2 regions of the Bacillus sp. V33-4 genome follow, and region 1 is predicted to be linked to the other one. Evidence: riboswitches for the same ligand, from Rfam matches in the RefSeq annotation. Region 1 holds a riboswitch; the other holds the start of a gene.
What was found. A riboswitch is a leader RNA that binds a small molecule or an ion and turns the genes downstream of it on or off. The one in region 1 is predicted to bind glycine.
Positions count from the first base shown of each region.

Region 2: it holds a riboswitch for glycine, as region 1 does, so the genes downstream of both, CVD23_RS08365 (ACT domain-containing protein) here and gcvT (glycine cleavage system aminomethyltransferase GcvT) in region 1, are expected to answer to the same signal.

Region 1 covers NZ_PGVC01000003.1:6,695-16,848, reverse strand. Annotated here, with positions in the region: gene comGA (competence type IV pilus ATPase ComGA) at 1-112, shown strand, start outside; gene comGB (competence type IV pilus assembly protein ComGB) at 99-1,130, shown strand; gene comGC (competence type IV pilus major pilin ComGC) at 1,147-1,449, shown strand; gene comGD (competence type IV pilus minor pilin ComGD) at 1,449-1,883, shown strand; gene CVD23_RS01465 (hypothetical protein) at 1,870-2,199, shown strand; gene comGF (competence type IV pilus minor pilin ComGF) at 2,141-2,617, shown strand; gene comGG (competence type IV pilus minor pilin ComGG) at 2,624-3,001, shown strand; gene CVD23_RS01450 (YqzE family protein) at 3,112-3,312, shown strand; gene CVD23_RS01445 (YqhG family protein) at 3,349-4,140, opposite strand; gene CVD23_RS01440 (DEAD/DEAH box helicase) at 4,109-5,806, opposite strand; glycine riboswitch at 5,985-6,075, shown strand; gene gcvT (glycine cleavage system aminomethyltransferase GcvT) at 6,355-7,461, shown strand; gene gcvPA (aminomethyl-transferring glycine dehydrogenase subunit GcvPA) at 7,482-8,828, shown strand; gene gcvPB (aminomethyl-transferring glycine dehydrogenase subunit GcvPB) at 8,821-10,154, shown strand, end outside.
Region 2 covers NZ_PGVC01000022.1:51,012-61,165, forward strand. Annotated here, with positions in the region: gene CVD23_RS08330 (TetR/AcrR family transcriptional regulator) at 1-206, shown strand, start outside; gene CVD23_RS08335 (SCP2 sterol-binding domain-containing protein) at 308-1,645, shown strand; gene CVD23_RS08340 (serine aminopeptidase domain-containing protein) at 1,665-2,252, shown strand; gene CVD23_RS08345 (enoyl-CoA hydratase-related protein) at 2,329-3,114, shown strand; gene CVD23_RS22415 (sigma-70 family RNA polymerase sigma factor) at 3,567-3,833, shown strand; gene CVD23_RS08355 (rRNA methyltransferase) at 4,143-4,514, shown strand; gene CVD23_RS08360 (PFL family protein) at 5,164-6,525, opposite strand; gene CVD23_RS08365 (ACT domain-containing protein) at 6,542-6,811, opposite strand; glycine riboswitch at 6,906-6,981, opposite strand; gene CVD23_RS08370 (staygreen family protein) at 7,131-7,610, opposite strand; gene CVD23_RS08375 (hypothetical protein) at 7,741-8,511, opposite strand; gene parC (DNA topoisomerase IV subunit A) at 8,638-10,154, opposite strand, start outside.

The DNA.
Region 1 (10,154 bases):
CGAGCCGGCTCCCTACCGGACAATAAAAAAAGAAATTATGAAGGGAATCGCGCTGGGATATGTAGTCGAGTCGGAATATGAGCGCTGGATTTTCGCAAATGAAGAGAAATAGCTGGACTGTCGAAGAGCAAGCCTATTTTTTAAAGCGCACAGGTGAACTTCTTGGGCGCGGTTACCCATTGACTGAAGCCATTGAATCACTTATTTTTTACTTGCCGGAAAAGAAACAAAAACAGATTCAAAACTGCCTCGCTGAGTTAAAGGAAGGTTACCCGCTTTTTCAAATACTGGCCGGGCTTCATTTCCATAAAGATCTTGTTGGTTACGTGTTTTTTGCTGAACAGCATGGTGGCTTGGCCGCGGCTTTTCAGGATGCAAGCGAGATTATGTTGAAAAGAAACAAGGATTTACAACGGCTTCTCAAGCTCCTCTACTATCCGGCAGTGTTAATTTTTATCACGATTGTCTTATTTTTCTTCGTCGAAAATCTGTTGCTTCCAAAGTTTATCACTTTATTTCGCTCGATGAATCTCGAAGAAAACTTTTTCACACAGGTCGTTTATCTGTTTGGAAAGCTCCTTCCGCTTTTTTTGGCTGGGGTGATAATTGTCTCAGCAAGTACATTTCTTTACCACTTTGTCTTTTTCCGAAAGAAAACTCCTCTTGAACAAAAGAAAAAGTTGATTGTTCTTCCCTATGTTGGACCACTATTAAAAATGCTGTATTCCCATTATTTCTCTGTGCAATTGAGTTATTTGCTGTCAGGGGGCCTGTCAATTTTCGAAGCGTTACACCTTTTTGAACAAAATTCACAGCAGCCGTTATATAAGCAGGCAGGCGCAGAAATAAAAAGAAAGCTGATCGGAGGCGAGAGGCTGGAGACAATTTTGGCTTCTTTGCCGATCTTTGAGAAAGAATTGGCAACGATCATTAAACATGGCCAAGAAAATGGGAGGCTTGATAAAGAGCTGTATTTTTATAGCCGCTTCTGCCTGGAAAGACTCGAAGCACTCACGGAAAAAACGTTAAAGATCCTCCAGCCTCTTTTGTACTTGTTAATCGGCTTGCTTATTGTATCTATGTACTTGGCAGTACTGCTTCCGATGTTTCATTTGCTGGATGGTATATAAGAAAGGGGCACTAATAATGAAAAAAGAAGATGGTTTTACATTAATTGAAATGATGATTGTCTTACTTGTCATTTCTGTTTTGCTGGTTATTACGATTCCAAATATTACAAAGCATACTTCGAACATCCAGGATAAAGGCTGTGAAGCATTCATAAAAATGGTTCAGGCACAGGTACAAGCTTATGAAATTGAAAAAAACGCCCTGCCTGAAACAGTAGCTGATCTTGTTGCAGCACAGTATTTGAATAGCAATGAAACATCGTGTCCGAACGGAAAGCCGATCCAGATCGTTGGTGGGACTGTCAAGGAGAGCCCTTAATGTTAAGAAACGAAAGCGGATTTACTTTAATAGAATCTTTATTTGTATTATCAATTTTCCTCGTTGTCGCTTCTGTCTTAGTCTTCACAAATAAACCCCACTATGTCAACACACAGAAATCAATATTTTTCTCTGAATTATCAGGTGATCTTTATTTCGCACAGCAATATGCCATTGCCCATCAAGAGGAAGTGTCGGTCAATTTTATCCCCGGCGATAACTATTATTATATTCGCAACCGTGAACAGATCATTCTCAAACGCGATTATCCGAAAGGAATCACTGTGTATGAAGGAACACTTAAATTACGGTTTCAGTTTCAGGCAGATGGCAGCATCGCTAAATTCGGTTCATTTTTTGTTGATATTGCCAGCAATACCTATCGAGTAACGTTTTTAATTGGAAAGGGGCGCTTTTATATTGAAGAAGAGTAATGGCTTCTTTTTGGCTGAGTTGCTGCTGTCACTGTCTGCATGGGTCCTTGCTGCCAGCTTTCTCCTTCCAGCCGCAATGAAATTAGCTTGGCAGTCGAGCACTTTGCAGCAGGAAAACGCAGCACTCCAGCTGCTATATGAAGAGCTGCAAATGCTCGTTACTGATGGAGCCTCTCCTCGCGATTATGAAGTAAGTAAAAACGGAACAAATTTTCACGTTTACCCAAAGATGAATGCAACAGGGACGGAGGTCTGTGTTGAATTTGAAAGCCACTTCAGTAAAAAAATCAGTAAATGTGCTGCTGTTGAGCAATAAAGGATTTACGATGCTCGAAATGCTTTATGCTTTTGCTGTGTTCTTGATCATTGTCTCCTTTGTGCCCTTAAGCTATAAACTTATTTTAAATGATGAATCAATGGGATCCCGCTTGCAAACAATGGAATGGGAAGTATTTGCAAGCCAGGCAAAAAAAGAAATAAGAATGAGCGAACGAATTGAAATACAGGGTGACAAACTGTTAATTGGAAAAGGGGGGAGTATCATTTCATATGAGAAATATGGATCAAAGATCAGAAGAAGGGTAGATAATGCAGGTCATGAAATACTGCTGCAAAACGTTGCAACTGTTGAATTTAAAGGATTGCCACAGGGGGTGGTGATTTTGGTTAAGGACATATATGGCCGGGAATATTCTCTTTCGGCCAATTCGTTTATCGGGCTGGAGGTTGGCTGAGTGTCAATGAACGAACATGGGTTTACTTATCCGCTTACGCTCGGGATTTTTCTGTTGCTGTCGTTGATGCTGACGCTGAATGCCGAGCATTTCCTGGCAGAACAGCGCTTATTAAAGGAAACCGAATCCATATTGGAGCAGGAATATTACTTGATGAGTGCAGTAAAAAAGGTCGAGAACTCACTGCAAAGCGACATGCCAATCGAGCCAGCGGGGACATATTTCTTTCGGGACGGACAGGTTGCATACAAAATAGAGCCGTTGGCCGGTTCTGTTCTGCAAGTAACTTTTATATTAACGATGAAATCCGGTATCGAAACAACGAGCTACGGATATTATGACAGCTCCTTAAAAAAGATGACAAAATGGATCGAGAAAAATTAAGTGGAATGCTTCATAGAAATCGATCAAGGAAATGTTCATCAATGAAGATAGTTTAAAAAAGCAGCGATCGGGCAGACTTTTAAGAGAATAAGAAGGGAGGCAGTGTCCCGGTGAAAACAAATGATTATGTGAAATACATCACACAAAATGTCGTCAAATATATTGACCAGCCGAAGGATGTGCGAAAAAAGATCAAAGACGAACGGAAAGAGACGAAACAGCCTTTCCTGATCAGATGGTTTGGAATTTTGCCATATCTTTTTCAGCTTGGAAAAAACAATAGAAAACACGAGGCTCGAAGCAGAAAGTAATTCTGCTTCTTTTTCCGTCAATTCCCCGAAAAAAGGCTAAAAAGTGTTAGTTAAATAAAACAATCCCCCATTAATGATCGATATTTTTATTATTGGTTCATACTGCTCCCTTAACGCTTCTTTTTCGGTTTCATAACTTTCCTGTTTGTCTACTTCATCTTCATAAAAATGGTCCAGCAGTTTCAAATCCTTTTGCCAGCGTTCTGTCGCTTCCTCTGCCCAGCTGTGGTCTTCGGATTCGATGACGTTGGCCAAATAATTTTCAATGCGCTTAAGTCCGCTTTTCGGCATGATCATTGACGATAATGTGAAAGTATAGTCGGGTAATTTTGGTGTCAGCTCGGTATTAAGCAGTTTGTCGTGAAACTGCTCGACAAGCTGCCCATTTACCAGTTGCAAGCCAATCGATTTGAAAATGTCCCTTTTCCGGTCACACTGATAAGAAATCTTTAAGTTCACAGCGAGCCATGGCAGCAGCGGAGTATGATTTGGAAACGATCCTGCCGCATTTTCGTACAGCCGAATATAAGGTGCGAGCTTTTTCGTTGATTGAAAGATTTGATGCAGTCGAGGTGAGCCGAAATGAATGGTTTCTCCTTTAATTTGCTCGGGCACTTGCTTCGGGTTCGTGATAAGCGTCAGTTTAGCCGGATTCGGAGTTCCGCCGGTTTTCTCCAGGTATAGCCAATAATAAGGCCGGTTCATAAGCTCTTTATCGAGTTCGATTGTTAATTGCACCGTCATGTAGGCGGGGTGGTCTTCTTCAATATGACAGCTGTTTGCAATAAAATAGCGTTCAAGATATTGATGTATTTCCTGCTGCTGCACCGCTTTCACCTTCTTTCAATTCTTCAGCAAATTGAATCATCGATGCTAAGTTCTCCATTTTAATTCTCATTTCGCCTTCGGAAGTAGATTGGCCAAAGATTTCGATTAAATGATCTTCAATATTTCCAAACTCGAGCTTTGATAAAATATCATCCAGCTCGCCGATGACCTTTTCGAATAAATGAATCTTTTCATAGAGAAGTTTTAAAATATTTTCTTCGACAGTGCCTTTCGTCGCAAAATTGTATATGATAACATCCTTCTCCTGGCCAAGGCGGTGAATCCGGCCGATCCGTTGTTCAAGGCGCATCGGATTCCAGGGCAGGTCAAAATTAATAATATGATTGCAAAATTGTAGATTGATTCCTTCACCGCCAGCTTCTGTCGCGATTAATACTTGAACTTGTTTCTGGAACAGCTCTCTCATCCAATCCTTTTTACCGCGTTTAAAGCCGCCGCGAAACGGGACCGAGCTGATTCCGTATTGCTGTAAAAACCATTGCAAGTACATTTGTGTGGCCCGGTATTCGGTAAATATAATCACCTTATCATTAATTTTTTGGATAAGTTCAACGGCTTTCATAGCCTTCGTATTGGTGTTGACCGCTTCTGCCTTACTTGCTAAATAACGAATTTGGTTATCAAATGCTGCGGATGGATTTTCTTTTCGGTTATACATATTATTCAAAGTGAAGAATACAGCTTCCTTGCTGCTGCATGCTTCGCGCTGCAAAGTCATCACAGAAAACTGGCTTGACGTAACCCAGTCCCCTTCACTGCGCAATTCCGTAATGGCATCATACAATTCTTGTTCTTCTTTTGAAAATTCAATCGGAACGGTTTCAACATGGCGCTTGGTCCATTCGATGCCAGTGTCTGCCCGCCGGTTTCGAATCATTACTTTATTGACAAGTTCGCGCAAATGCTCGTCTTCATTAATAGATCGGGAATCTTTTTTATACTTTCCATAAAAAGCAGATTCATTCCCGAGATGCCCGGGCTTTAGCAAGGAAACAAGATTAAAGATTTCTTCAATACGATTTTGAATAGGGGTTGCCGTCAGCAACAAACAAAACCGTTTTTTCAAGCTTTGTACAAATTGATAGTTTTTTGTTTTGTTGTTTTTAAGCTTATGGGCTTCATCGATGATGATCAGGTCATAATTTTGTTCGTAAATAATTTCGCGATGGGGACTGCGCTTCGCCATGTCAATGGAGGAAACGACCACATCATACTGTTCCCATACATAGCTTTTCCTCTGCGTACCGGCAGGGATGAAAAATTTATTTTTCAGTTCCTCTGCCCATTGGGTTACCAATGAAGCCGGCACTAATATCAATACCTTTTTTACAAGGCCACGAATCATATATTCTTTTAAAATCAAGCCAGCTTCAATCGTTTTGCCAAGTCCGACTTCATCAGCGAGGATTGCTTTACCATTCATGTTTTCAATTACCTGCTTGGCGACCTCCAGTTGGTGAGGCAAAGGGGTTAAGTGAGGAAGGTGTGCAGGTGCGATCAAGCCTTCAAAGTCTGGAATCACTGTATGTTGTTCGATCTCAACGGCGAGCTTGTACAATTCCCAATTGCCCCACGGACCATCTTCCGAAATTCGCTGTAAAAACTCGTCATGCCAGGTGGAATCAAATTTGATCTGTACGGTCATGTTTACAGCTCCTTTTCTTCCATAAAATAATATTGCCCGAACACGGTTTTTAATGTAGGATAAAAATAGCTTTGAAAGTTTAGAAATTTTGCACATTATGAAATCTGTTTAGAAGTTTCTGGTTATGATGTCAATATAAAGATTAGTATGGACAACTTGATAAATTTTATAAATGCGAATGATAACAAGGGGAGAGACTGCGTTTGCAGCGCCGAAGGAGCAAGCAATCAGATTGTGAATCTCTCAGGCAAAAGAACTCTTGTTTGACGCAGCTCTGGAGAGTGCTTCGAGCCATTACGAAGCCACCAAAGGGGAAAGCCTTATTTAATAAGGTAAACTTTCAGGTGCAAGGACAGAGACCTTCTCGATTCATTGGAGGGGGTTTTCTGTCCTTTTTTGCTTGGTTCAAAGCGTAAGTGTTAAAGCGAACTTTACTCGCGGTTCCGAATCGAAATCGAGCGGACGTGGCTGGATTGAACCAGGCGTGCCGGTTTCGATCTTGGCATAATCAAATTTTGATAAAACCGGACTTATGAGGGGGAGCAAACATGTCACAGTTAAAACGCACACCGTTATTCAATCTGTACAAGGAGTATGGCGCTAAAACGATCGACTTTGGCGGCTGGGATCTGCCAGTTCAATTTTCAAGCATTAAGGAGGAACATGAGGCAGTTCGGACAAGAGCCGGTTTGTTTGATGTCTCTCACATGGGTGAAATTGAAGTAAAGGGGAAAAGCAGTCTCGCATTCCTGCAAAAAATGATGACAAATGATGTGGAGAAGTTAAAAAACGGTGCAGCCCAATACACGGCAATGTGTTATGAAACAGGCGGCACAGTAGACGATTTGCTCGTTTATAAACGGGGTGATGATCATTATCTTCTTGTGGTTAACGCCGCGAACATTGAAAAAGATTATAAGTGGCTTGACGATCATCTGATAGACGGTGTTGAGCTGACAAATCTGTCGGAGACTACTGCCCAGCTTGCATTGCAGGGTCCGCTCGCGCAAGCGGTGCTGCAGAAGCTTGCTGGCAATGTGGATCTGTCAGAAATCGGATTCTTCAAATTTCAGGAGGACGTGGACTTAAACGGCAAGAAGGCACTCGTGTCGAGAACGGGATACACTGGGGAAGACGGCTTCGAAATTTATTGTCGTGCAGAGGATGCAGCAGCTTTATGGAATGGGATTTTGGCTGCCGGGAAAGAAGCTGGTGTCGTTCCGTGCGGGTTGGGAGCAAGGGACACGTTGCGATTTGAGGCAAATTTAGCCCTGTACGGCCAGGAATTATCGGCACATATTTCCCCGCTTGAAGCTGGAATTGGCTTTGCTGTGAAGCTCAACAAGCAAGCTGATTTTATCGGTAAAGAAGCCCTTTTAAAGCAAAAGGAGAACGGGGTGCCAAGAAAGCTCGTCGGTGTCGAGATGATTGATCGGGGTATACCGCGCCATGGCTATCCTGTTTATAAAGGGGAAGAAAAGATCGGTGAAGTAACAACAGGAACACAATCACCAACATTGAAAAAAAACATTGGACTTGCCCTGCTTTCGGCACAGCATGCAGAGCTAGGAAATAATGTTGAGGTCGAGATTCGCGGCAAGCGCCTGAAAGCACAGGTGGCAGCTACACCTTTTTATAAAAGAGAAAAGAAATAGATTTGAGAGGAGAATCAGTCATGAAGCATCGTTACTTACCGATGACAGAGCAAGATAAACAATCGATGTTGGATGCAATAGGCGTTACGGCAGTTGAGGAACTGTTCGGCGATATTCCCGAGCGTGTCCGCTTTAAACGTGAATACAAAATAAAGGCTGCGAAACCGGAATCCTCACTGATGAAGGAGCTAAGCCAGCTTGCAGATAAAAATGCCGACTTAAAAAAGAACACATCTTTCCTCGGCGCGGGTGTTTATGACCATTACATGCCTGTTATCGTTGACCATGTTATTTCACGTTCCGAGTTTTACACGGCGTATACGCCGTACCAACCGGAAATTTCCCAGGGTGAATTGCAGGCTATTTTCGAGTTTCAAACGATGATTTGTGAGCTGACCGGCATGGATGTTGCCAACTCTTCGATGTATGACGGCAGCACTGCTTTTGCAGAAGCGGCCATGCTCAGTGCAGGCCAGATGCGCCGGAAAAAGATATTGATCTCAAGCACTGTTCATCCGCAAACAAAGGAAGTTGTCAAAGCGTATGCAAAAGGGCAGTATGTTGAAGTCGTTGAAGTGCCGCATCAAAACGGTGTTACTGATATCGAAGCACTTAAAGAGATGATATCGGATGAAATTGCTGCAGTGATGATCCAGTATCCAAACTTCTTTGGACGGATTGAACCTTTAGACAAATTAGAGAAAGTGATTCATGCTGAAAAGGCTTTATTTGTTGTCTCCAGCAATCCTCTTGCACTGGGCGCGTTAACACCGCCCGGAAAATTCGGTGCCGATATCGTTGCCGGCGATGCCCAGCCTTTTGGGATCCCAACCGCATTCGGCGGCCCGCACTGCGGTTATTTTGCCGTTACAAACAAGCTAATGAGAAAGGTACCGGGACGCCTTGTCGGGCAAACAACCGATGAAGAAGGGCGCCGCGGCTTTGTACTGACCCTGCAAGCGCGCGAGCAGCATATCCGCCGCGATAAAGCGACATCCAATATTTGTTCCAACCAGGCGCTGAATGCTCTCGCTGCATCAGTGGCGATGACGGCACTTGGCAAAACGGGAGTCAGAGAGATGGCTCTATCCAATATTCAAAAAGCCTACTATGCGAAAACAGCTTTTGTGAAAAATGGTTTCGACATTGTTTTTGATGGCCCGTCCTTTAATGAGTTTGTTGTCAAGCTTAGTAAGCCAGTTAAAGAGGTCAATAAGCTCCTTTTACAACAAGGGATTATCGGCGGCTATGACCTTGGCCGCGAGTACAGCGATATGGAAAATCACATGCTTATCGCCGTAACTGAACTGAGAACAAAAGAAGAGATTGATACATTCGTCAAAGAATTGGGGGATTACCATGCATAACCAAGACCAACCGCTGATTTTTGAACAGAGCAAGCCTGGCCGCATCGGTTATAGCCTCCCGGAATTGGATGTTCCGGAATCAGATTTAAGCGAGTTAATTCCAGCTGGCTATTTGCGTGAAGAAGAACCGGAATTGCCCGAAGTATCGGAGCTTGATATTATGCGCCACTACACGGCGCTGTCAAAGCGCAACCATGGTGTCGATTCAGGCTTTTATCCACTCGGTTCTTGCACAATGAAATATAACCCAAAGATCAATGAAAATGTCGCCCGCTTTAATGGTTTCGCCCATATCCATCCCCTTCAGGATGAAAGCTCAGTCCAGGGGGCGCTTGGCTTATTGTATGACTTACAGGAGCATTTAATTGAAATTACCGGCATGGATGAAGTAACTTTGCAGCCAGCGGCAGGTGCGCATGGCGAGTGGACTGGACTAATGATGATCCGTGCTTACCATGAAGCAAACGGTGATACAAAGCGGACGAAAGTCATTGTCCCGGATTCTGCGCACGGAACAAACCCTGCGTCGGCAACGGTTGCCGGCTTTGAAACGATTACCGTTAAATCAAATGAACACGGCCTCGTCGACCTTGCGGATTTAAAACGTGTAGTCGGTGACGATACAGCGGCTCTCATGCTGACTAACCCTAATACGCTCGGCTTGTTTGAAGAAAATATTTTGGAAATGGCGGAAATTGTTCATAGTGCCGGCGGAAAACTTTATTATGACGGCGCCAACCTGAATGCGGTTCTATCAAAGGCACGTCCGGGAGATATGGGCTTTGACGTTGTCCATTTAAATCTTCATAAAACATTTACAGGTCCACATGGCGGTGGGGGTCCCGGTTCAGGCCCGGTTGGCGTTAAAAGAGACCTGATCCCATTTCTTCCAAAGCCGATTATAACAAAACGCGGTGACGAATATGTACTTGATTATGACCGCCCGCAATCTATTGGCCGGGTGAAACCTTATTACGGAAACTTCGGTATCAATGTCCGCGCCTATACGTACATTCGTTCAATGGGCCCTGATGGATTAAAAGCGGTAACGGAATATGCCGTGCTAAACGCGAATTATATGATGAGAAGGCTGGCGCCGCATTTTGACCTTCCGTTTGACAGGCATTGCAAGCATGAATTCGTCCTAAGCGGAAAACGCCAGAAGAAGCTCGGCGTCCGGACTCTTGATATTGCGAAAAGACTTCTTGATTTCGGCTATCATCCGCCGACCATTTATTTCCCGCTCAACGTTGAGGAGTGTATGATGATTGAGCCGACTGAAACAGAGTCGAAGGAAACATTGGATGCATTCATTGACGCAATGAT
Region 2 (10,154 bases), on a different contig from region 1:
ACTCCTATACAGAAAGCTTACATGAACTGATTGATTTGTTGCGTAAATTTTTACCCGAATCGTATAAAAACGAGGCAATATTTATTGTTTCTAGTATGGTTGGCGCCATGATGTTGGCACGTGCAATCAATGATCCTGACATGAGTGAAACGATTATCGTAACTTGCCAGGAACAACTGAAAGTTCATATTCGAAGTCTTTTTTAATAAAACCCGTGTTGGTACCTTTTATTTTTTTAACATAATATATGATAGTCATCATATTGTATTAGGATCATCATAATATTGCGACTGGGGAGGAAAAATGAATGAATCAAAATTTCAATGAACACCCTTCGGTTCAAAATTATTATCTCCACAAGAATAAACAGAATGAAACATCTGTGCTGGAGGCATCCTGGCTGCGGGATTTATGCTTGCAGTCGGGCGCTGATGATGTCGGGTTTGTATCGATTGATCGACCTGAATTGGATGATCAGCGTGCAGAAATTAAGTCTCTTTTTCCACAAGTGGAAACATTGATTTGTTTTGTTTGTAAGATGAATCGAGAACCTGTAAGATCCCCGGCTCGTTCTATTGCCAACATCGAATTTCATCACGTCCATGATCAGATTACTGAAGTAGGACACCGTATTGTCAGAGAATTAGAGTCTAAAGGGATAAGGGCGATGAACGAACCGATGGGTTTCCCGATGGAGGTGATGAGAGAGGGGAAGCCATGGGTGATTTCTCATAAGCCCATTGCAGTTGCGGCAGGATTAGGAAAAATGGGGATTCATCGGAATGTCATTCATCCTAGATTCGGAAACTTTATTGTTTTAGGGACTGTTGTCATAAATGTCAAAGTAAATGAAGAAAGCAAGCAAATTGATTACAACCCATGCCTGGAATGCAAATTATGTGTGGCAGCCTGTCCAGTAGGAGCGATCGGGGCAGATGGACATTTCAATTTTTCCGCTTGTTTTACGCATAATTATCGCGAATTTCTTGGTGGGTTTTCAGATTGGGTAGAAAATTTGGTGGAAAGCAAGAACACGAAAGAATATCGGAGTAAAGTTAGCGAGGGAGAAACACTATCAATGTGGCAAAGTTTGTCCTTCGGTGCCAATTATAAGGCAGCATATTGTATGGCTGTATGCCCCGCAGGTGAAGATGTGATTGGAACGTATATCGAGAACCGTAAGCAGTTTGTGCGTGAGATTGTAAACCCGTTGCAAAAACAGGAAGAAACCGTGTATGTTGTTCGGGGTTCTGACGCCGAGGAATATGTGCAGAGACGATTTCCACATAAGAAAGTGAAGCAAGTTCCTAGTCCACTGCAGCCACCTTCTTCCGTGAAGGCATTGATCTTTTCGATGCCGCATGTCTTTCAACGGAACCAGGCAAAACACCTTGATGCAACCTATCACTTTACCTTTTCTGGAAAGGAAGAGTTGGAAGCGGCAATTCATATTAAGGACAAAAAAATTGAAATTCAGAGTCAATTAACTGGAAAACCTGATGTGCATGTTTTTGCTGACAGTGAAACATGGCTTAAATTTATCAGAAAAGAAATTCATATTTTAAAGGCAATTTTGACACGGAAAATCAAAGTGAAAGGGAATGTGCGTTTGTTGAAATCGTTTGCCCGGTGTTTCCCATCTTAGTCACCGGGAACTGCAAAAGGTGGTGGATCATACACCAGAGAACACTCCTAACGCAGCGTCCGTACAATACAAACCTAATTTCAATGTATTAACATCGGATCCTGTCATTTTGGCTGACCTTGAAAAAGATCCCCTGCAGCACCAAATGAAAACCATTGGACTGGCAAGAGGGATGCTGGACGCTATCAAAAGAGTACTAAATAATGGCCACACATTAAACGTTCCTTTGCTGATGATGCACGGGTTAAAAGATCGAATTGTTCCGCCGGAAATGACCCGGATTTTCTTTGAGAAAGTGATGTTCGACGACAAGAAATGGATTGGATATCCCGAAATGCTGCATAACCCGCAAGATGATATACAAAGGGACCAGATTTTTGCGGATTGTATACATGGCTTAAGAAACACTCTGAAAACAGGGTGGGTCATAAACAATGAAGTTACAATCAGGGCGGCTGGAAGCGTTTTTCTTGTGCCAGAATGTGACTGGCTTAAACATAGAAGAAGACAGGCAAGAGAAAATTTTAATAGGGTTGTTTGGAGGATTTTACTAATGAGCCGGAAATCCGTGGCTCCGGAAATTGAATTGGGCGAATTTTCTCGTTGAGACACTGAAAAGTCTCATAGGAAAAGGCAAATCTTTTTTGGATTTTAAAAAATCTACTTAAATTGGAGGGGTTATGATGTTAAACAAAGATGTTGTTCTCTACAATGAAGAAAATGGAATTGCAAGAATTACATTAAACAGACCGGAGGCACTAAATGCCTTAAACCTGGATGTACTTGAACAACTTTCGTCCATTCTGGAGACAATTAAAAGTGATAATAGTATAAAGGCAGTAATCATTACCGGTGCCGGGGAAAAAGCATTTTCCGCAGGTGCGGACATTCAGTTTCTCAATAAAGCTACTCCTCTGGAAGTAAGGGATTTAGCTCAGTTAGCTGTTGCGGTTAATAATAAAATAGAATCATTGGGGAAATTAGTAGTTGCCGCTATCAATGGTTTCGCACTAGGAGGTGGACTTGAGTTAGCTGAAGCCTGCATGCTCCGTGTTTCTGCTCATCATGCCAGATTGGGTCATCCTGAAGTCCGTATTGGAGCTATTGCTGGTTTTGGAGGAACTACAAGGCTCCCCAGACTTGTAGGTAAGGGACGTGCTGCAGAATTGTTGCTCACCGGAAATACGATAAACACAGACGAAGCTTACAGAATAGGATTGATTAATAGGATCGTTGAACCTGATAAGTTACTATTAGAAACAGAAACTCTTGTCCTGGAAGTTTTGTCTCAGGCTCCTGTCGCTGTAAAACTGACATGGGAGGCAATTCATCGAGGCGGTAACCTATCTTTGGAAGAGTCCGCTCTTCTCGGTGCTGATTACTTCGGTTTGATAGCTGCTTCAGAGGATTTTAGAGAAGGAACTAAATCATTCTTGGAAAAGACAACGCCATCATTTAAAGGAAGATAATAATCAAAGCAATTTACAATTACCTCTATTGGTTCAACTAATTATATAAATAGAATTAGCCCTAGGCGTAATGCTTTAGAAAGTGCTTCTGGAAGCAGTTCGTCTGTAACTTTTTAAAGATTGCTAGTTGAATGTTACTCTGCAGGACGAACACTCATAAAAAATTGTTAAGAAATTTGTTTATTGAGTTTTTCCTTCAGCAATACAATGCAGAATATCTATTGCTTTTTCGATAAGGTTAAATTGACTAAACTTTCTTTAGAATCACTAAAGTAATCCTTGCTCAGTAATTGCAGTAAGGATTTTTTTATGAATAATAAAAATTATGGTAAAATTAAGAAATTTAAATGAGTTTAATATGAGTCATAATGTAATATTTTAAAATTTTCCAAAGAAACATAAAACCAAAATATAGAGGGTGTCGTCTAAATTGGAAAAGAGAGGAGGCTATCATGTTTGAAAGGGAGAGATCGGAAGCAGAGACACACGACAGTTTAAGCCGGGAAGACCGGCTTGTGTGGTTGATGGAGGAGTACGGAAAGAGCGTGGTTCGACTGGCATATACATATGTTCGCCAAAAGCAGTTAGCTGAAGATATTGCACAGGAAGTATTCATAAAATGCTATAAAAATTTGAATATGTTTCGCAACGAATCGTCATATAAAACATGGATTTATCGGATAACAGTTAATAAGTGCAAAGATGTTATGAAAAGCTGAGCTTATAAAAATGTCCTCTTTACCAATATATTTAGTCCTAAATGGAATCGCTCGCAGGAATCGACAGAAGCAAAAGTATTACTCAATGAAGAAAATCTTTTCATTTCCGAGAAGGTCGTTTCGCTTCCGAATTCACGCAGGCTAATAATCCCGTATACCGTGTTTGGGTTAAAGGTAAATACGATCTTCCTAAACTAGCAAAGATTATATATAATAATGCTACCGATGATTGCATCAAGTATAAAAGGGATCTTATGTCACAGCGGTTAGAAGAACAATTAGCTTATTAGCCAATTAGGAGAGATAATCATGTGGAAAAAAATTGACGGACGATTAGTTGCGACAACAGATGAATCCAGGGTCAAATTTAGAACTAACGTGAGCAAATCTATTATTGATCAATTAAATAAAGCTGCAGCAGAATATGATACTCATGTTAATTACCTAATCGAAAATGGTCTGAAGAAAGTTTTGTCTGAAGGAGTTATAACATACAATAAAGAAACCAGGCCTAAAGATCGTATTCAATATAAAACTACATATGACAAAGAACTGTTGGAGAAAGTTAAAGAGTTTGCAAAGGAGCACAATTTGTTTATTAATGACGTTATTGAATATAGCGTTAAATTTATTGATGTTGAAAATCTCAAACATAGTGGATATAAACACAGAATAGAGTAGACTGTTTTTCATATTTCAAATAACGCCCCCAACATAATATATATTATAGGTAGTTCTATAAATTATTAATTTCATATCTCAAATACCAAGTATACTCATGATAATGAGATGAAAAAGAAAATTTCATTATTTTAGATCACTACCGAATTCTAATCTTAAATAACCTATATTCCGTTATACGCATTCAACTTATTAAATTTTAAACAGATAAAATAAATGTTAGCTCACTAGCTATGTGCAGAATCCAACTGATGCATTAAAACTAATCAACCAGGTTTGTGTATGTATTATCTTAAAAAGCTATTAGCAACAATCGTGATTTTTATGATTGTTGCCCCATTTCCACCCTCCCTGAACGCTATTAGTTTACATAATATAATTATGGGATCATATATCTTTAAACTCCTTCTAACTGATCATTAAATTAAATGACTATCCTCCAGTGTTCTGCAGGCACGCCTCCCACCTGTTTCTCTGCTAACGTTTTCATTATAAGTGTAAAAAAAAATAGTCCCAAGCTAGAATTTAACTCGGAACCCTTCTCTCCATGGTCAGACATCAAAATTCGACTTAATTAGGACTTTGGACATTATGCTTAAAACTGTTTGCTCTTATAAAGGTTAAAGACTCGATAAAGCTATAACTGCCTTTAGTTGATCAGCGCCTGGAGCGGTGCGGGAATTCGTCCGGCGCGACGGATTAATTTTTCCGAGCTGTATGGATTTACACCCATTACTGGAGCACGGCCGAGCAGTCCCCCAAACTCAACAATGTCACCTTCTTGCTTACCTGGAACAGGAATAACACGTACAGCTGTTGTTTTCTTGTTAATCATCCCGATTGCTGCTTCATCGGCAATAAGTGCTGACAAAGTGGCCGGCGTTACATCACCGGTCAGGGCAATCATGTCGAGACCTACTGAGCACACGCATGTCATTGCTTCCAGCTTGGATAGAGTTAAGGCGTTGTCGATAATTCCGCGAATCATTCCATTGTCTTCACTGACCGGAATAAATGCTCCGCTCAACCCGCCTACATATGAACTTGCCATTGCACCTCCCTTTTTCACTGCATCATTCATAAGTGCGAGGGCTGCGATCGTTCCGTGGGTGCCAACTCGTTCAAGCCCGATTTCTTCGAGAATTTCGGCTACGCTGTCATTCATCGCATTCGTTGGCGCAAGTGACAAATCCATGATTCCAAACGGAATGCCAAGGCGTTCTGCTACGACCCTTCCGATCAATTCACCAGCGCGCGTGACTTTAAACGCCGTTTTTTTGATAATATCCGATACTTCCCCAAGATCGGCGTCCGGATGTCGCTTTAATGCACTTAAGACAACGCCGGGCCCACTAACACCTACATTAATGACCGCCTCTCCTTCACCGGCACCATGAAAAGCACCTGCCATGAAAGGGTTATCCTCAACTGGATTGCAGAAAACAACAAGCTTTGCGCAGGCCAGACCATTTTGGTCCTTTGTTCTTTCTGCAGCTTCTTTAATGATCAAGCCCATTTGCCGGACCGCATCCATATTAATGCCGGTTCTTGTCGTAGCCACCGAAACGGATGCGCATACCCTTTCCGTTACGCTTAACGCTTCTGGAAGCGCATCAAGCAATGTTTGGTCGCCCTTTGTGATTCCTTTATGTACAAGTGCTGAAAAGCCGCCGATAAAATCTACTCTAAGGTCAGCAGCAGCTTTATCAAGGGTCCTCGCAAGTTCGACTGCTTGTTCTTTCGTTGCATTTCCAAGTATTTCAGCGATTGGAGTAATAGATATCCGTTTATTTATGATTGGGATTCCAAATTCCTTTTCGACTTGGTCAGCAACTTCCTTTAACCGTCCTGCATAGCTGACTATTTTGTCATAAACCTTCGTATTCATTTGTTGAAAATCAGAATCTGAACAGTCATGCAGGCTAATCCCCATTGTGACAGTACGGATATCTAAATTTTCCATCTCAATCATGCGCATTGTTTCCATCATTTCATCAATTGCTATGTTCATTTTTTCACACTCCTTCTCACACTCGATGCATCGCCTGAAAAATTTCTTCAAGCTGGATATTAATTTTCAGGGAGAGGTTATCTCCGATCTTGCTAAGTTGCTCTTGCAAACGATCCAGATTACCGGTTCCATTTACATCAACGATCATCATCATCGTGAAGAAATCCTGCAAAATCGTTTGGCTAATATCAAGAATATTGATTTCATTTTCCGATAAAACCGTGGTCACTTTAGCGATTATTCCCACCTGGTCTTTTCCCACAACACTTACTACTGCACGTCTCATCCTGACAGCTCCTCAAAAAGTTTTAGAAAATAAAAAAGAGACTGGATTTATCCAATCTCGGCAAAAAGTAGAATAACCTACATGATGAACCATAAGTTACTCTTCCGTCCTTTTGCCTGAGATTGTGAATCCTTCGGCGCCGCATCAGCGGTCTCTCCAGAAGCTGCTCCCGTTATAGTTTTATCCATAACGATCGTCGCTTGTTATTAAATAATAAAATGATTATAACAATACAAAAATATAAGATCAAGACGATTGTTTGAAAAAGCAAACTCATCTATTAGTAAAGGCATGATAAAACACAGGTATAAACCTGTGTTTAAGAGACGGTTTTCTTCAATGCGACATTTAAATATTGTCTTGGTGTTCCTTGGTACACGATCTTATTGAATTGCGGATATACCGATTCAAATTGGATATAGATCGGTGAGTCTAAAAGCCATGGATAATAGGTGAAAAATGCCTGGTCCCCGTAAGTGATTGCGGTTAGCGCCAGCTCTAGTTCACGCTGGAAAATTAAAAATCTCACCTGTGAATATTTCTCATCAAAGTCACCATTGCTTATATACACTCTGCCAAAGAGAATATACTGTCCAGATTTAGGTTTCCACTCAGCAAACACTTCATCGCGCTGCTTCGAGTTAACGGCATCTAAATCGAAATGACAGCCTATTTTTAAGAGGAATTCTCCGTTCGTGTCAGAATGGGTAAGCGTGTATTTTCTGTTGTCCACTGGCCCAAACTGAGTGGCTGGGGCTTTTATGTCGGTGGACAGCTTAGCAGGATCAAACTTATTCATCGTAAGTATAAAACCCCCTTACTATAGCGATAATTTGTTTACCCCATATTATGTTAATACGGGGGAAATGTGACTAGAGCCCAGTGTTACAGAGTATTCCGCTAAATATCCTCTCTCATTTAACGGGCTGTCATCTTCCTGGAGCACTGGCACCTGTCTCATAGACTGCTGTTTTTATTAAGATCCACTTGCCATTCTCCATGCTCCATTCCGATTCCACGAAAGCGATGGCATCAGCACTATAGGCACCGCTGATTCTTTGTACTCCCAATAAACGATTAGCTGTTCCGTTACTTTCTACGACCTTTAATGTACTGTATGGGAACACCATTAGTTCTGTTGGTTCATTCAATTTACCATTCCGGTATAAGCCAAGGCGCTCATAATCGTCTTTTCTGCTGCTAAGATCGAACCGGTATGTTTTTCCGGTTTTATCAATCGTAATGGAGGCCTGATAGTTTTCTTCGAACTGGCTGGTAATAGCGACTGGATCGGGAACAGTCAAATCTGTCATTTTAAAATCCTTCAAAGTGTATAAATAGTAATTAGAAAGTCCGCCGCTTCCTCCAGACGGAATGCTGACAAACATATCGAGAACACCATCGTGATTGACATCCTTAAAATCAACAACAGGCTCATATCCACCTGCTAGTTTAACCTCGTACGTTTTTCCGTTCGATGCCTTTACTTCCAAAAAAACATCTTTTTGAAAATTCGCACCTTCTTCGAACGGAAGCCCCTTTAAAATGATCGTATCTTTCTTACCGTCTCCTGAGACATCATATTTTTCTTCTGAAAAGATGTTCATTTTGCCAGCCTGTTCAACTGCGTAAACGCCGGTGATCGCCGATAATGACATAAAAAAGAAAGCGGTAAAGGCAAATAACAAGTCCCTTTTCACAATATCCCTCCTCGGATTTTCTTGTTAATGTTAACTTCTCCTTTCTTGGAAAAAACATGTAAGAAAATCAGGGAACGATAAAAAACCCTTCATCTCGTTTGAAATGAAGGGTTCCCACCTTACAGTTTATTCCTCAGTTTTATCCAATTTCCAAAGATGCTTTAGTTTTCCGCTTTCAGTTTCATCAAAAATGAATGAGCCATTGGAATAACGGTCGGTAAAGCGCAGTTCTGCCGCAACGACATGCTCCACTTGACCTTTTTCCGTCTGCAGGAAGACCCGGTCTCCACTCTGCACGGTTGCAAATCCGACAATACGGTGAGGGTTTGCTTTTAGCTCGCGAAGAATAACAAGCCCCCGTTTCGCCCGGGAGGACAGTTCAAATTCGCTGAGCTTCATTCGTTTAATCGCACCACGCTGTGTCGCAACCACAATTGACTGTGAAATAGAGTGGTCGATTATTTTACCACCGATGACGAAGTCCTGATCTTTCAGGTTGATACCCTTCACTCCTGCGGCGCGGGCCCCGACAATGCTGACCTCTTCTTCACGGAACCAGAGAGCATAGCCAAAGCTCGTTGTTAAAAACAGTTCCTTTGTTCCATCCGTTAGATGAACATCAACGACTGTGTCATCTTCTTTAAGATTGATAGCGACGAGCGCCTTCGAATAACGCTGCGCCTTATAATGCTTTAATTCCGTTTTTTTGACCATGCCGTTTTTCGTCACGAATAACAAAAACGCTTCCTGATTGAAATCTTTGACTGGAATCGCTTCAATGATTTCCTCATCGCGATCGATCGGGACGATATTGGCAACATGCTGGCCAAGATCCTTCCAGCGAGTATCAGGAATTTCATGGACAGGCAAATACAAGTAGTTCCCTTTGCTTGTAAAAAGAAGAACCACTTCCTTTGTATTCATCTCCAGCTGGGAAAGAAGCCTGTCCGTTTCCTTCATGCCAAAATCCTGGCCATTCGACGCAGCAAAAGAGCGAAGGCTTGTTCGTTTCAGATAGCCGTCTTTTGTGAGGGTGACAATGACATCTTCACTGGCAACCAATACTTCGAGATTAATTTTAATTTCCGAAATCTCATCTTCAATACTCGTTCTGCGCTGGTCTTCGAAGCGTCTCTTGACGTCTTTTAAATCCTTCTTAATAACCGCAGCAAGCTTTTTCTCACTGTCCAGAATGGCGGACAGCTCCTCGATTTTCTTCGCTAACTCATCTGCTTCCTGCTGAAGCGCCGTTATATCTGTGTTCGTTAAACGGTAAAGTTGTAAAGACACGATTGCTTCAGCCTGTGCTTCGCTAAATTCGAATGATGAAATTAAATTGTCTTTGGCGTCGCGCTTGTCCTTTGAAGCGCGGATCGTCGCGATTACTTCATCAAGGATCGATAAAGCTTTCATTAGGCCGTCTACGATGTGCTGGCGGTCCTTTGCTCTTTGCAGGTCGTACGTGGCCCTGCGTGTTACGACTTCCTTTTGGTGGCCAATATATGCATCAAGCAGGTCGCGCAGTCCCATTAATTTTGGGTGCCGATTGTGAATGGCAACCATGTTAAAGTTATACGTGATTTGAAGATCGCTGTTTTTGTATAAATAGTTGAGCACGCCTTCAGCGTCTGTTTCTTTCTTTA